3 regions of the Actinomadura napierensis genome follow, and region 2 is predicted to be linked to each of the others. Evidence: riboswitches for the same ligand, from Rfam matches in the RefSeq annotation. Region 2 holds a riboswitch; each other region holds the start of a gene.

Region 1 (3,267 bases), on a different contig from region 2:
CTCGGTCATGTGGTGCTGGACGATCTCGTCGTCCTCGGCCGGGTGGTAGACCCCGACCCAGCCGAGCGGGGTGCCAGCCGGGTCCTTCAGCAGGCTCGTGTCGATCCGCACGTCGATCAGCCGGCCGTCGCGGTGGAAGCGGCGGGTCGCGATCGAGATCTGCCCGCCCTCCTTCTCGGACTCGCCCTCGCCGGCGCGCCGGGTGAGCAGCCGCTCCTGGACGGCGTTGTGCTCGGCCTTCAGCTCGTCCGGGACGATCGGCGGGACGCGGCCGACCATCTCCTCGGCGCTCCAGCCGAACATCCGCTCGGCGGCGGGGTTCCACACGGTGACGCGATGCTTCTGGTCGACGGCCACGATCGCGTCGGCGGCGCTCTCGATGACGGCGCGCGCGATCGGATCGTGGACGTGCTGCACGCCTGTCATCGTGCCACCCGGCACCGGCGCCGCGCCGGACAACAGCCGCCGAAAGGTTCCCACCATCTGCCGCGACCGAGCGGAAGAACACCACTTCAGCGGCCCGAAGACCTCGAAATCGGCCATCCGTCGTGCCCTTTCCGGCGGGCGCGGCGCATCCGTCGGCGCGCGGTCCCGGCAACCCTACCGTCGAGTAATGCGGCCGTCCCGCGCGGTCCCCGCCCGGCCGGACGGCACCGCCCGGCCGATCAGCAGGGTCGCGGCGCCGGCGACGAGGAAGGACAGCAGCGACGCGCTCATCCAGCTCTGCGGGGTGAAGTGCAGCGCGTCGCGGACGTCCTGCCAGAGGTCCGCCCACCAGCTCACGGTGCCGGCGTTGATCAGCTGGTAGGCGACGATCCCGATCGCCCACGCGACGATCATGCTCCACCGGGACGGCGCGGTCCGGCTGGCGTCCCAGCCGCCGCGCCCCCGGCCCAGGAAGAAGTCGGCGGCCAGCACGCCCAGCATCGGCACGAACACCGACCCGATCAGCGACAGGAAGCTCGCGTAGTCGTTGATGTCCAGCACCAGGGCGAGCACCGTGATGCCGGCGCCGAGCGCGACCGACAGAACCCGGCGGTCGGCGCGCGGCACGAGGTTCTGGATCGACACCGCCGTGGAGTACACGTTCGCGAACGACTGGTCGGCCTCCCGCAGCACGAACACCGCGAAGAACACCGCGCCCAGCGCGACGTGCAGGAACGGGTCGAACACCCGCTCGGTGTCGCCCGCGACGAGCGCCAGGGCCAGCAGCCCCAGGACGTAGGCCACGATCTGGGTGACCGAATACCCCACCGACGCCGCACCGAAAGCCGCCCGCGCGCTCCTGGCGTGCCGGGTGTAGTCGGCGGCAACCGGCACCCACGAGATCGACACCGCCAGCGCCGCGTCCGCGCCGACCCAGAACCCGCTCCACGACCCGTCGTTCAGGTCGGGCAGCGGCTGCCGGACGAGCTGCACGTAGAAGTAGGCCAGCGCGATGATCACCGCGACCGTCACGTACCGGCGCAGCAGCCGCACCGACCCGAGCGGCCAGATCGTCAGCACCGTGGTGAGCACCCCGGCCGCGACCACGTAGCCCCAGCGCGGCACCCCGTCCCACAGCTCGCGCGCCGCGTCGGCGATCACGATCAGCTCGAACGTGCCCCAGCCGATGAGCTGCGCGATGTTCAGCACCGTCGGCAGGTACGACAGCCGCGCGCCGAACAGGCCTCTGAGCAGCACCATCGCCGGCTGCCCCGTCTTCGCGCCCGGCGCGGCGGCCAGGCCGAGCATCAGCCCGCCCAGCACGGTGCCGACGATCATCGCGGCGATCCCCGCCGCGATCGCCAGCGTCGGCTTTCCGTCGGCGTCCGGCGCGAGGACGGTGTAGGCGCCGGAGAAGGCCAGCAGGCTGACCCCGAGGTTCGCCCAGAACGCGCTCTGGTCCCAGAAGCCGAGCACCTTCGGGGCGGGCTCGTCGAGGGTGTAGGGGACCTCGTCGCGCGGACGCGCGTCAGCGAGGGTCTTCTCGACGTCGGACGTCACGGGACACGCTCCCTACGCCGGCATTACCCGGACAGGTTCATGCGGTCGGCGGCGCCAGGAAGGCCGCCCTCTCAGCCCGGCTTGTGGCCCGAGCTCCCGCGGGTATCGGTCAGCACCGATCGTACAACCGCCCGCAACCCCTCATAAGGTGCAGAACGGTCACGCCACGTAGGGGTCGCCGTCCCGGCCGCTCTCCATCGGCCGGCCCGCCTCGGCCCAGGCCTTCATCCCGCCGTCGACGTTCTTCGCCAGCCATCCGGCCTGGTTCAGCGCCACCGTCACCTGCGCCGACCGCGCACCCGACCGGCAGATCACGAAGATCTCCCGGTCCCGGGGGACCTCCCCGGCCCGGTCGCCCAGCCGGCCCATCGGAATGTGGACGGCCCCGGGCGCGTGCCCCGCCTCCCACTCGTCCTGCTCCCGCACGTCCAGCAGGTAGCAGTCCTGCGGAACGTCGGCGGCGACCACCGCCGGAACCTCGTCCCCGAAAATCATCACACCCCCATGGAACCGCGCGAAGCCACCCTGCGTCGAATCACGCATGCGGTATCGGACGCTCCTTCTCACCGCGCCCGGGCTTGCCATGATCCTCTCACTGGCCGCCTGCGGCGACGAACACGACAAGAGCCTTCCCGCCGAGAAGCCCTCGGGCGCCGCCACGGTCCGGCCCTCGGGTTCCCCGGCCGACAGCCTCACCATCCGGATCCGGGCCTCCGCGCAGGCCCCGGCCAAGACCTACACGCTGACCTGCGACCCGGCCGGCGGCGACCATCCGAAGGCCGCCGACGCCTGCGCCGCGCTCACCAAGGCCAAGGCGCCCTTCGACCCCGTCCCCAAGGACCGGATGTGCACCGACATCTACGGCGGCCCCGAGGTCGCCACGGTGAAGGGCACCTGGCAGGGCAAGCCGGTCGACACCACGTTCAAGCGCAACGACGGCTGCCAGCTCCACCGCTGGACCCAGATCGCCCCCGTCTTCGGCCCGGTTCCCAAGGTCCGCTGACCGGGGACCGGCCTGCCGCGGCGGCGCGGGCGGCGTAGGCCTGCCCGGGCCGTCCGCGACGGCGGTTCGGGTCCGGGGCGTCAGAGCGGGGCGAGGCGTGCCTTGAGCAGGCAGAACTCGTTGCCCTCCGGGTCGGCCAGGACGTGCCACTGCTCGTCGCCCGTCTGGCCGATGTCGGCGGGCCGCGCCCCGAGCCCCAGGAGGCGTTCGAGCTCGGCGTCCTGGTCGCGGTCGGTGGCGTTGACGTCGATGTGCAGCCGGGACTTCCCCGGCTCCGG
Region 2 (3,267 bases):
CCGCGGCGGCGACGTCGGGGGCGTTGAGGGCGGTGTCCCAGTGCTCGACGAGCAGCCGCCGCCCGTACCGCTCCGACCACCAGGCGGCGCAGTCGCCGACCGCGACGACGTCCGGGCGGACGGTGCCGTCCTCGTCGTCCATGACGGTGCGGAACGAGCCGTCGGTGACGACGCCGCGCTCCAGCCGCAGGCCGGAGCCCTCCAGCCAGCCGAGCGCGGGCCGTACGCCGATGCCGACGACGACCTCGTCGGCGTCGATCCGCTCGCCGCCGTTCGGGCCGGCGAGGGCGAGCCCGCCGTGCTCGACCGCGGCGACCTTGACGCCGGTGCGAAGCTCGACGCCCGCCTCGGCGTACCAGGGGATGGTGAGCGCGCCGACCTCGGGGCCGATCGCCTGCGAGAGCGGGGTGTCGGCGGCCTCGACGACGGTGACGGCGCAGCCCTTCTTCGCGGCGGTCGTGGCGACCTCGGCGCCGATCCAGCCCGCGCCGACGATGACGATCCGGGCGCCCTCGGTGAGCCGTCCGCGCAGGTCGCGGGAGTCCTCGATGGTGCGCAGGACGTGCTGGCGGCCGTCGCCGGGCAGCGTGACGGGTTCGGCGCCGGTGGCGATGACCAGGCCGTCGAAGGGCAGGTCGCCGGCGGTGGACGCGACCGTGCCGCCCCCTCGGCCGTCCCTGCCCGGTGCGTCGAGGCGCAGGCCGGTGGCGCGCTCGCCGAGCAGCAGTTCGCAGCGGAGCGCGTCCCAGTCGGCGTCGACGGTCGTGTCGTCGGAGTCGCCCGCCAGCACGGCCTTCGACAACGGCGGCCGGTCGTAGGGCCGGTGCCGCTCCGCCGAGACGAGGGTCAGCGCGCCCTCGTACCCCTTGCTCCTCAGTGCCTCGGCGGCCCGCACGCCCGCCAGCCCGCCGCCCACGACGATCACCCTGTTCATGGGCGCCCACCCTAACGGGCCCGCCGGAGCGGATTTGGACTGGTGTCCAGACAGCTGCATCGCGGCCGGTGGTCGTAGGGTGGGGGACATAACGGCACGTGCAAACACAACCACGTGCACAACACAACAGGGCGCGGGAGTCCGGTACGACCGGGCTGAGAGGGCGGCTGACCGGGCCGCCGACCGCCACGACCTGATCCGGATCATGCCGGCGAAGGGAGCGCGCATTGCGGATCGTGATCATCGGGGCCGGGGTCATCGGCCTGGCCACCGCCTGGCGGGCCGCCCAGGGCGGCGCCGCCGTCACCCTGGTCGACCCGGCGCCCGCGAGCGGCGCGTCGTCGGTCGCGGCGGGCATGCTCACCCCGGTCAGCGAGCTGACCTACGGCGAGGAGCCGCTGCTGCGCCTCGGCCTCGCCTCCCGCGACCGCTACGGCGCGTTCGCCGCCGAGCTGGCCGAGGCCACCGGCCTGGACACCGGCTACCGCGACGACGGGACGCTCCAGGTCGCGTTCGACTCCGACGACCTGAAGGTCCTGGACGACCTGCGCGCCTTCCAGGAAGGGCTCGGGATCCCCGTCGAGCCGCTGACCGGCCGCGAGTGCCGCAAGGCCGAGCCGATGCTGGCGCCCGGCGTGCGCGGCGGCCTGCTCGCCCCCGAGGACGGCTCGGTCGACCCGCGCCGCCTCGCCCCGGCGCTGCTGGCGGCGGGCGAGCGGCTGGGCGTCCGGCTGGTGCGGCGGCGGGCGAAGGGCGTCGTGATCGAGCGGGACGCCGCCGCCGGGGTCCGGCTGGAGGACGCCTCGGAGATCCGCGCGGACAAGGTGCTGCTGGCCGCCGGGCCGTGGTCGGGCGACCTCGATGGCCTGCCCTCCGGGACCGTTCCACCCGTCCGGCCGGTCAAGGGGCAGGTGGTCCGGCTCCGCACGCCGGTGCCGTTCCTGCGGCGCACGACGCGCGGCGTGGTCAAGGGCTCGTCGATCTACCTGGTGCCGCGCGCGGACGGCGAGATCGTCATCGGCGCCACGCAGGAGGAGATGGGGTTCGACACGCGGGTCACCGCGGGCGGCCTGTGGGAGCTGCTGCGGGACGCCCGCGAGCTGCTGCCCGGCATCACCGAGCTGGAGTTCGCCGAGGTCAGCGCCGGCCTGCGCCCCGGCTCCCCGGACAACGCCCCGCTGATGGGCCCCACCGCGCTGCCCGGCCTCTACCTCGGCACCGGCCACTTCCGCAACGGCATCCTGCTGGCGCCGGTCAGCGCCGACGCGCTCGCCGCGATGCTGCTGGACGGGCCCGTCCCCGAGGTGGCAGCCCCGTTCTCCCCCGCCCGCTTCGCCCCCGAGCCGCAGTGATGAAGGCCGCAGTGATGAAGGTCGTGCAGTAATGAAGATCATCGTGAACGGAGAGCCGCGCGAGCTGCCCGACGGCGCGTCCCTGGCGCAGGCGGTCGCGTCCGTAACCACCGCCGCGTCCGGCGTGGCCGCCGCGCTGAACGACGAGGTCGTCCGGCGGTCGGCGTGGGAGGCGACGACGCTGCGCGAGGCGGACCGCCTCGAAGTGCTGACCGCGGTACAGGGAGGCTGACCGGTGACACATCGGACGACGAACGACACCGCGACGAACGACACCGCGGCGGACGCCCTGGTGATCGCCGGCGAGGAGATCGCCTCCCGGTTGATCATGGGCACCGGCGGGGCGCCCAGCATGCACGTGCTGCGCGAGGCGCTCACCGCGTCGGGGACGGCGCTGACCACGGTCGCGATGCGGCGGGTCGACCCGTCCGCGCGCGGCTCGGTGCTGGACGTGCTGACCGGGTGCGGCATCCGGGTGCTGCCGAACACCGCGGGCTGCTTCACCGCCGGCGAGGCCGTGCTGACCGCGAAGATGGCGCGCGAGGCGCTCGGCACGAACTGGGTCAAGCTCGAAGTGATCGCGGACGAGCGGACGCTGCTGCCTGACCCGATCGAGCTGGTGGAGGCCGCCGAGCAGCTCGTCGACGACGGCTTCGTGGTGCTGCCCTACACCAACGACGACCCCGTGCTGGCGCACCGGCTGGAGCAGATCGGCTGCGCGGCGGTCATGCCGCTCGGCTCGCCGATCGGGTCGGGGCTCGGCATCCGCAACCCGCACAACATCGAGCTGATCGTCGAGCGGGCGGAGGTCCCGGTGATCCTGGACGCGGGGCTCGGCACCGCGTCCGACGCCGCACTCGCCATGGAGCTCGGCTGCGACGCGGTGCTGCTCGCGACGGCCGTGACCCGCGCCCAGTCCCCCGCCCGGATGGCGGCGGCGATGCGGCACGCCGTCGAGGGCGGGCGGCTCGCCCGGCTGGC
Region 3 (3,267 bases), on a different contig from region 2:
CGATGTCGGTGGTCAGCGGCCCGAGCGTGTAGAACGGCGCGCCGTCGCACCACTCCTGCTGCAGGTCCACGTTCTCCTTGATCTTGTGCATCGGGACGTGGCCCGGGCCCTCGTTCATCACCTGGTTGCCGAACTCGGCCGCGATCTTCGTGAGCTCGCCCTGGGTGCGCAGCTCCGCGAACTGCGCCTCGTCGTTGGCGTCGGCGATGCAGCCCGGGCGCAGGCCGTCGCCGAGCGACCAGGTGACGTCGTAGGCGGCGAAGATCTCGCACAGCTCGCGGAAGTGGGTGTAGAGGAAGTTCTCCTCGTGGTGCGCCAGGCACCACGCCGCCATGATCGATCCGCCGCGCGAGACGATGCCGGTCTTGCGCCGCGCCGTCAGCGGCACGTAGGGCAGCAGCACGCCCGCGTGCACGGTCATGTAGTCGACGCCCTGCTCGGCCTGCTCGATCACGGTGTCGCGGAAGACCTCCCAGGTCAGCTCGGCCGGGTCGCCGCCGGCCTTCTCGACCGCCTGGTACAGCGGGACGGTCCCGACGGGCACCGGCGAGTTGCGCAGGATCCACTCGCGGGTGGTGTGGATGTCCCGGCCCGTCGACAGGTCCATGATCGTGTCGGCGCCCCAGCGGGTCGCCCACGTCATCTTCTCGACCTCGTCCTCGATCGAGGACGCCACCGCCGAGTTGCCGATGTTGGCGTTCACCTTCACCAGGAAGTTCCGGCCGATGATCATCGGCTCGATCTCGGGGTGGTTGACGTTCGCGGGCAGCACCGCCCGCCCGGCCGCCAGCTCGTCGCGGACGAACTCCGGCGCCACGCCCTCGCGCAGCGCCACGAACTCCATCTCGGCGGTGATCTCCCCGCGCCGCGCGTACGCGCGCTGGGTCACCGCGCCGCCGCTCGCCCGGCGCGGCCTGCGGGGGAGCAGCCCGTCGGACACGGGCGCGGAGCGGCGCCCGTCGTCCTCGGGGCGCGCCGGCCGGCCCTCGTACGGCTCGGTGTCGCCGCGTCCGGCGATCCACGCCTCCCGCAGCGCGGGCAGGCCCCTGCGGACGTCGGTCTCGTGCTCGGGGTCGGTGTACGGCCCGGACGTGTCGTACAGGACGACGGCGTCGCCGTTGGTCAGCGGCACCTCCCGCATGGGGACGCGCATCCCGGGCCGCGAGCCCGGGAGGTAGGTCTTGCGGGCAGCTGGAACCACGGATTCGGTCATGACGACTCGATCTCTCCCTACGCCGGCATTACCCGGTCAGGTTCATGCGGTCAGCGGCCGTCCCAGCCGCTATCTCAGCCCGGTTCGCCGGGCCCCCGCGATCTGTCGTGCTCGACGGTAGCCCGGCGCACCCCCGTTGCCGCAACCGCGGTCCCTGGGTTAGAACGCGCCCGCGCGGACGGCCTCCGGCTGGAAAGATCGGGGCATGCGCAACGTCCAGGGGGACTTCACCCTCACGCCGGTCGGGCACGTGTCGTCGGAGCTGAAGGACCGGGCCGAAGCGCCCAAACAGGGGACGGAGGGGGCGCCCGACGCGTGGCTGGTCTTCGAGCCGTCCTGCTCCGCCGCACTGGAGGGGCTGCGCGCCGGCGACCGGGTCATCGTGCTGACCTGGCTGCACCTGGCGCCGCGCGACGTGCTGCGCACCCGGCCGCGCGACGACCCGGCCAACCCGGAGACCGGCGTGTTCGCCACCCGCTCCCCGGCCCGCCCGAACCCGATCGGCCTGCACCCGGTGGAGATCCTCCAGGTCGTCGGCCGGCGGCTGCGCGTGCGCGGCCTGGAGGCGCTCGACGGCACCCCGGTGCTGGACGTCAAGCCCGTGATCGGGGACGTTCCAGGGCTTTGACCTGCCCGTGCGCGGGCGTCCTCCGGGCCACGGCCTAGAGTGGAACCGCATGATCACCAAGTCATGATCGCCGTGTGAGGAAGGAACGCCGCATGCCCGCAGCCCCCCGGACGCCGAGTGCGACCGCCCCGCAGACCGTCCTGGAGAGGATCTACGGGCGGGTCCTGGTGCGCGACCCGGGGGAGCCGGAGTTCCACCAGGCCGTCCACGAGGTGCTGGACTCGCTCGGGCCGGCGGTCGCGGCCCGCCCGGAGCTGGCCGGATCGGGGCTGCTGGAGCGGATCGTCGAGCCCGAGCGGCAGATCGTCTTCCGGGTGCCGTGGACGGACGACTCCGGCGCGGTGCACGTCAACCGGGGGTTCCGGGTCGAGTTCAACAGCGCGCTCGGCCCGTACAAGGGCGGGCTGCGCTTCCACCCGACCGTGAACCTCGGCATCGTGAAGTTCCTCGGCTTCGAGCAGATCTTCAAGAACGCGCTGACCGGGCTCGGCATCGGCGGCGGCAAGGGCGGCAGCGACTTCGACCCGCGCGGCCGCTCCGACGCCGAGGTGATGCGGTTCTGCCAGTCGTTCATGACCGAGCTGCAGCGCCACATCGGCGCGGACACCGACGTCCCGGCCGGGGACATCGGCGTCGGCGGCCGGGAGATCGGCTTCCTGTTCGGGCAGTACCGGCGGATCAGCAACCGCTGGGAGGCGGGCGTCCTGACCGGCAAGGGCCAGCCGTGGGGCGGCTCGGCGTGCCGCACGGAGGCGACCGGGTACGGCAACGTGCTGTTCACCGCCGAGATGCTCCGCAAGCGCGGCGAGGACCTCGACGGCCAGACCGTCACCGTGTCCGGATCCGGCAACGTCGCGATCTACAGCATCGAGAAGGCCCAGCAGCTCGGCGCGAACGTCATCACCGTCTCCGACTCGGGCGGCTACGTGGTCGACGAGAAGGGCATCGACCTCGACCTGCTCAAGCAGGTCAAGGAGGTCGAGCGGGGCCGCGTCTCCGACTACGCCGAGCGGCGCGGCGCGTCCGCCCGGTTCGTCCGGGGCGGCAGCGTGTGGGACGTGCCGGCCGACATCGCGCTGCCGTCCGCGACGCAGAACGAGCTCGACGCGCAGGCCGCGCGGGTGCTGGTCCGCAACGGCGTGAAGGCGGTCTCCGAGGGCGCCAACATGCCGGCCACGCCGGAGGCGGTCCACGTGCTGCAGGAGGCCGGCGTGGCGTTCGGGCCGGGCAAGGCCGCCAACGCCGGCGGCGTCGCGGTCAGCGCCCTGGAGATGCGGCAGAACGCGGGCCGGGAGATGTGGACGTTCCCGCAGGCCGAGGCGGAGCTGTCGGGGATCATGACGCGGATCCACAACACCTGCGACGAGACCGCCGAGCGCTACGGCGCGCCCGGGAACTACGTCATCGGCGCCAACATCGCCGGGTT

The links. Region 2 has a riboswitch for thiamine pyrophosphate ahead of thiO (glycine oxidase ThiO). Riboswitches for the same ligand answer to the same signal wherever they lie in the genome.
Region 1: linked by a shared signal. The riboswitch ahead of ABD296_RS02245 (purine-cytosine permease family protein) and the one ahead of thiO (glycine oxidase ThiO) in region 2 are both predicted to bind thiamine pyrophosphate.
Region 3: linked by a shared signal. The riboswitch ahead of thiC (phosphomethylpyrimidine synthase ThiC) and the one ahead of thiO (glycine oxidase ThiO) in region 2 are both predicted to bind thiamine pyrophosphate.

Annotation. Positions count from the first base shown of each region.
Region 1 is NZ_BAAAMR010000002.1:157,261-160,527, forward strand. It holds gene ABD296_RS02240 (PAS domain-containing protein) at 1-426, opposite strand, end outside; gene ABD296_RS02245 (purine-cytosine permease family protein) at 601-1,986, opposite strand; TPP riboswitch at 1,979-2,096, opposite strand; gene ABD296_RS02250 (rhodanese-like domain-containing protein) at 2,146-2,478, opposite strand; gene ABD296_RS02255 (SSI family serine proteinase inhibitor) at 2,570-2,989, shown strand; gene ABD296_RS02260 (VOC family protein) at 3,070-3,267, opposite strand, start outside.
Region 2 is NZ_BAAAMR010000042.1:33,856-37,122, reverse strand. It holds gene ABD296_RS23390 (NAD(P)/FAD-dependent oxidoreductase) at 1-934, opposite strand, end outside; TPP riboswitch at 1,058-1,171, shown strand; gene thiO (glycine oxidase ThiO) at 1,162-2,286, shown strand; gene thiS (sulfur carrier protein ThiS) at 2,318-2,518, shown strand; gene ABD296_RS23375 (thiazole synthase) at 2,522-3,267, shown strand, end outside.
Region 3 is NZ_BAAAMR010000092.1:26,548-29,814, forward strand. It holds gene thiC (phosphomethylpyrimidine synthase ThiC) at 1-1,213, opposite strand, end outside; TPP riboswitch at 1,209-1,322, opposite strand; gene tsaA (tRNA (N6-threonylcarbamoyladenosine(37)-N6)-methyltransferase TrmO) at 1,419-1,841, shown strand; gene gdhA (NADP-specific glutamate dehydrogenase) at 1,934-3,267, shown strand, end outside.